Ruficoccus amylovorans: one gene and its partner. Each later gene encodes a partner of the first gene's protein in a complex. Links are inferred from orthologs where the notes say so. Each region holds a gene or a part of one and is shown on either strand. Other genes may lie near its edges.

The links. The genes of interacting proteins can lie anywhere in the genome.
Region 2: the proteins of dnaX (region 1) and dnaN are in contact, whole or in part, in a cryo-EM structure (PDB 8GIZ), measured with the Escherichia coli proteins. The link is inferred for Ruficoccus amylovorans from one-to-one orthologs.

What each region holds. Positions count from the first base shown.
Region 1 is NZ_JACHVB010000012.1:366,245-369,214, reverse strand. What follows is about bases 1-2,921. They hold dnaX (DNA polymerase III subunit gamma/tau), read right to left. Parts: upstream 2,399-2,921; coding sequence 602-2,398; downstream 1-601. Other genes in these bases: H5P28_RS02645 (hypothetical protein), read left to right, coding at 2,634-2,786; cysC (adenylyl-sulfate kinase), read right to left, coding at 1-461. UniProt on the Escherichia coli protein: Part of the beta sliding clamp loading complex, which hydrolyzes ATP to load the beta clamp onto primed DNA to form the DNA replication pre-initiation complex.
Region 2 is NZ_JACHVB010000043.1:44,074-46,905, reverse strand. Bases 1-2,783 are described here. They hold dnaN (DNA polymerase III subunit beta), read left to right. Parts: upstream 1-713; coding sequence 714-1,853; downstream 1,854-2,783. Other genes in these bases: H5P28_RS14795 (hypothetical protein), read left to right, coding at 1,918-2,783; H5P28_RS14805 (hypothetical protein), read right to left, coding at 1-344. In the rest of the region: more of H5P28_RS14795, read left to right, coding at 2,784-2,814. UniProt on the Escherichia coli protein: Confers DNA tethering and processivity to DNA polymerases and other proteins. Acts as a clamp, forming a ring around DNA (a reaction catalyzed by the clamp-loading complex) which diffuses in an ATP-independent manner freely and bidirectionally along dsDNA.

The DNA.
Region 1 (2,970 bases):
TTGACTTTGGCGTAAAGCCCCTTGGGGTCTCGGCTGGCACAGGCCTCGTAGGAGGCTTTTACGTAAACATCCGAAAAGTCCGCCGGGCCGACGATCTCGCGGGCCAGCTGGCGCAGCTCCGCGCGCGGCGTGATAAAGGACGTGATCACGATCAGCCCCGAGTCCGCGTACAGGCGGGCCACATGGGCGATGCGGCGGATGTTCTCGAGCCGGTCCTCGTCGCTGAAGCCGAGGTTGCTGTTGAGCCCGGTGCGGATGTTGTCGCCGTCGAGCACCTGAACGACCCGCCCCTGCGCAAAAAGGGTCTTCTCCAGCGCGATAGCCAGCGTGCTTTTCCCCGAGCCCGACAGCCCGTAGAGCCAGAAAACATGTGCCCGCTGCCCCAGACGCTCCTCCCGCTCGCGACGGGACAGCATTTTCTCGAACTGAGGATATAGGTGCTCCTGTGGCTTGGCTGTCATACGGTTAAGACTGATAGATGTACCGCTGAGAATGGCAATGGCAAGGTTTATTTACTAAATTTGGTAATTTAGTTAAGATAACAACAATACCGCTGCCGAATACCCATCAAACCGCAAAGAGAACGGCTAACAATGAAAGCTCAGGACTCGTCTAACTCGTCTTCCTCGACCGGGATTTCCTCCGCTTCCGGCAAGGCTCCGGCGGCAGCAGCCTGACCTTCCGGCTTCTGTGGGCGGGGTACTTTTTTCAAAAACTTGGGCACGGCCCGCAACCGCTCGTCAAGCAACTCCAGCGTGGCCGGGGAAATACTCTCGCGAGCGGCTTCGAAGCGCTTGCTGCCGGGGAATTCCATCCCTTCGGTCACCCCGGGGACGGAATAGTCGCCCTCCACATCAAAGCTGTAACCGCTCTCCTCCCCCGCCGAAGCAGCAGCAGCCTCCAACACCTCCAGCGGCACATCGTCACCGGGAAGCACAATCGGGGGCAGAGGCGCAGCCTGCTCGCGGTTTTTCTTGCTCGCGGCCGAGGCAGTCGCCCCCTGCCCTGCCCCCTTGGGCGTATCCGGCGAGGTCTTGGACGCCGCGTTCACGCCGCCGTCGCCAGCCGGAGCAGAAGCCCCGGAGCCGGCATCAGGCAACACAATGGGCGGCGGCGTTTGGGCGGGCCTGGATTGAGACTTGGCCGTACCGACATCCGCCGACGGCTTCGCGGCGGGGCCAGTTTCACCCCGTCCGCCCGGCACAGCGGGGGCTTTTTCGCGGGCGGGCACCTTTTTTTCAGGCGCGAGCGATGGGCTTATTTTTTTTTGGCCGGCATCCTCAGGGAGGCCGGCTGCAAGCTGGGAAAGTTCTTTAATCAGCGAATCGATCGCTCGGGACCTGCTCTGGTCAATGGCCCGCAGGAGCGCGACCTCGAAGTTGACCCGCTGCGAAAGTCCCTGACGCACGGTGTGCTCGGCGGATTGGAGCGCGTCGAGCATGCGTGTGAGCGATTCAGCGGTGAGCGGCGTGCCGAGCATGTCGGTTTGCCCGCCCCCGGTGATCGCCTCCAGCAGCGCCTGACGCACGATCCGCTGGATGTCCAGCAGCAGGCGGTAGAGGTCGCGGCCCTCGCTGGCGAGACGCTCAATGGCGGCGAAAAGCGGCTGGTGCGCGGCGGCAGCCATGGCCTCGGTCAGGGCCTTGAGGTCGTCCTCCGAGGCGAGCCCGTAAACGTCGAGCACATTCTCGTCGGTGATCTTGTTGCCACAGAAAGAAATGAGCTGGTCGAGGATCGACTGGGCGTCCCGCATCCCGCCATCGGCCATGCGGGCGATAGTGGTCAGCGCGCCGGGGGTGATGTCGATGGACTCGGCCTTGGCGATTTCGCCGAGCTTGCCCGCGATTTTGTCATCGGGGATGGGCCGGAACTCGAAACGCTGGCAGCGCGAAACGACCGTCGGCAGCACCTTGTGGGCCTCGGTCGTGGCGAAGATGAACTTCACGTGGCTGGGCGGCTCCTCCAGAGTCTTGAGCAGGGCGTTCCAGGCCTGGTTCGAGAGCATGTGCACCTCGTCGATGATGTAGATCTTGTACGTGCCCTGGGCCGGGGAGTACTGGCACTCCTGGCGCAGGTCGCGGATCTGGTCCACCCCGTTGTTCGAAGCACCGTCAATCTCGATCACGTCCATGCAGGAGCCGTCCATGATGGCCTTGCTGATGTCGCTGGTATCATCCGGGGTGGCACTGGGGCCGCCCTCGGCATTGAGGGCCTTGGCAAAGATGCGGGCCGTGGTCGTCTTGCCGGTGCCGCGAGGGCCGACAAAGAGGTAGGCGTGGGCGATGCGGTTGGAGTCGATGGCGTTCTTGAGCGTGCGCACGATGTGCTCCTGCCCGACGAGCTCGTCGAACTGCTTGGGACGCCAGCGGCGGGCGATGACCTGGTAGGCTTCTGCCATGAGTTAACAGCTTGCGCGGCCTCGGCGGCGGCTTCAACAAGAAATACCGTCCGGGCCGCTTTTCGCCCCCGGTCCTGCGCCGAATGAAGACCAAATCCCTATATCCGGGCACAAAAAAGGCCAGGCACCCCACGGCACACGCGAATCCTGACTACCGTTGCTTCCTTCCGGATCTGGCGGGATTCGCCGGTTCGTCGTTGCATGGGACCCGGCCAAGCATCAATATTCCCCCACAATGACCTCTACATCAACATCAAAATACCTTTTTCGTCTGAATGCCCTCTTAATGCTGGTTGCCGCCGCCCTCCTCACCGGCTGCGAAAGCGACCAGACAACCACCGTCAGTGACGGCTTCGGTATGACCTTCACCGAAAGCAACAACAACTAGCGCGCCGGGTTGCCCCCGGAGGCACTCCGGCTGGAGCAGCACCGTGGGGAACAAGTTCCCCTACGCGTCCAGAAAGACCATATTTTTGGGGGCTATGCGCCCCCAAGCCCCGCAGCAGGCAGATTGCTGGTCCAGCCGAACCCTGCACTTTCTGATACTGCCGCATCGCGTCTTGGATGACGGC
Region 2 (2,832 bases), on another replicon or contig:
AGTTCCGTCCAGGGAGCGAGCATACCGGGGTGGTTCTCGTTCTCGTAATCCCAATCCGAAAAAGTATCGATAAACTCCTCCAGAGCCGTACGGGTAAAATACGACTCCAGCGCAATCAGCACGAGCGCGGCGTTTTCCTCGTCAGGGACGGGCGGGCCAACCGCCAATTCTCTAAAAGTCATCGGCGCCCCCTCTGCCCGCAGCCGTTCCCGCGCCTCCTCGACCAGTCTTGGCGAGCTAAACAGTTGCCAGAGGTAGAAACTGCTCAGGAGCATAAGCAGGAGGACGGCGACTGAGACGAGCAGGACCCAGGGCGACCATTTGGAGGGGGAGGATTTTGTCATGGCGGATTGGGGCAAAAAACGTTTCTATAGCCTGCAACCCACCCGGTTCCAAGGCGAGCCAAACCGCCCGCTGCCCAGCTTGCGGAAAACCGGGCTTCCCGGCCCCGAACAAACCACGGATAAGGCCCCCAGTAAGTTGCGAATAACTTTGTCGGTAAAAAAAGGGGGCATCTTATTCCGGGTTATTGAGGCTTGCGCCCGGAGTTATCCACCGCCAAATTATTCGGTAAGCGACTGGATAGCATGGGCTTTACCCGGTTATTCCACTCGCCGACAGCCCTTATTAAGAGTAATACCCTTTTTAAAAATCTAATACATTAATATTACAAGGTTGTCAGCAAAACCAAAACTCCACACTCTCGCTGTCACATGAAGTTTAAGATTCACCGGGACCACTTCGTGAACGGACTCCAACAGGTGCTCAACGTTGTTGGCACCCGTGCTACGATGCCGATTCTGAGCAATGTGCTCATCCAGGCCGAGGGCGATACGCTCTCGCTGACCACGACGAACCTTGACCTTGGCATCCGCTGTAAGATCAAGGCCGAGATCGAGCAGCCCGGTGGGATCACTCTGCCGGTGCGCAAGCTCGCCACCATCGTCCGTGCCCTGCCCGACACCGGCGTCGAGCTCGACGCTTCCTCCGGCAATCAGGCCAAGATCACCTGCTCCTCCGGCGGTTCGGAATTCCGCATCATGGGCATCGCCCAAGAGGAGTTCCCGCCTCTGCCCTCTTTCGCCGACCAACACGTTTACAACATGCAGCAGGGCGAGATCCTCGGCATGCTCAAGAGCGTTTCCTACGCCATGAGCTCCGACGAAAACCGCTACATCCTCAACGGCGTGTACTTCGTTTTCGGTGACCAGAAGCTGACCCTCGTGGCCACCGATGGCCGCCGCCTGGCCCTCACCGGCAAGGAACTCGAAGTGACCGAGGACAACGCGGGCAGCTTCATCCTCCCGGCCAAGACTGTGACTGAGCTGGAGCGCCTGCTCGGCCAGGGTCAGGAGCTGAAAATCACCTTTACCGACCGCCAGGTTGCCTTCGAAATCCGCATGGCCGCCGATTCGGCGGACTCGTCCGGGCTGGTGGATTCGATTTACCTCGTTTCCAAGATCGTCGAGGGCAATTACCCGAACTACCGCCAGGTCATCCCGAAGGAGACCGAAAGCCGGATCAAGATCGAGCGTGAGCTGATGGCCGAGTGCGTGCAACGCGCTGCCCTCGTCACCAGCGACAAGAACAACTCGGTCAAGCTGAAGCTGGGCAACAATCTGCTCGAAATCAGCGGTTCGTCCCCCGAAGTCGGTGAGTCGCGCGAGCGCATGGCCATCGCCTACGAAGGCAAAGAAGTCCAGGTCGCCTTTAACCCGCATTTCCTGCTCGACCCGCTCAAGGCCCTCAATGCCGACGAGATCTACTTCGAGTTCAAGGACGAGCTGAGCCCCGGCGTTTTCAAGACGTTGGAGGACTTCCTGTGCGTGATCATGCCGCTGCGCCTGAGCTAGGCCGGTATTCGCCCCGTCGCGGGCATACGGGAACATTACCGCGTGCGTCCCTGACTATATTAGCATGTCATTAGCCGTTCAGATCGTGATCGGATTGCTGCTGGTGTCCCTGTTGGTCAGCTTCGGGAACCTGAATTGGCGTCTGCCCGTGATCGGCATTCTCAACCGTTGGCTGCGCTGGCTGCTTTTCGCGGTCGGGATGGCTGTGTTTGCGCACGAGTTTGGCTGGAGTGACCGCCCCTTCTGGATGCTGGCGCTGGTGGCGTTTATCGCCTGGTTCCTGATCGAGACGATGTACAACTGGCTCGTTATCGCAGCGATCAGCCGGAGTCCGATCCCCCTTTTCCCGAAATTCGGGCCCAACCGCGATGGTGACGAGTGGCCGGCCCAGCGCAAGCTCATCGCCATGCGTGACTGGCTGCGCGGACAAGGTTTTAAAAAGCTCCAGGCGGTCAAGGCGGAGTTTGACCAATCACTCTCCATCCGCTCGACCATCTATCAGGAGGGCAATGGTGAAACCCGTTGCCAGATCCTGTTTTTTCCGCAGCGGGCGGGGGCGGTCAATGTCGCCTACATTCTTTCGACTAACACCACGGACGGGCGCCGCATCATCAGCGACAACGTGTTTCTCCCCTTCGGAGGCTACTATCCCGAGGACTGGGAGATCCGTCGCAAGCCGCTTTTGCGCCGCCTCCAGCCGCTTCTTCGTTTCCATCGTCGTCGCCTGCACGAGCTGAGACTGAACGGCGTGGAGGTCCAGCCCTGGGATCAGGACGAGGAGCCGGTAGTAGAACTTAATCGCGAGCAACAGTCGCTGGAACGCCTGAACCGGCAGCTCGGTTTTCTCATGCCGACAGACCTTCAGGAGGAGTTTGGGCACTTGACCAAGGAAGGTCGCTATCGCCTCTGGAAAGAAGTCTGGCTGCTGAATTATCTGGGAATTACCGTGTCTTATGGATAATATCCCTAATCCTGCACG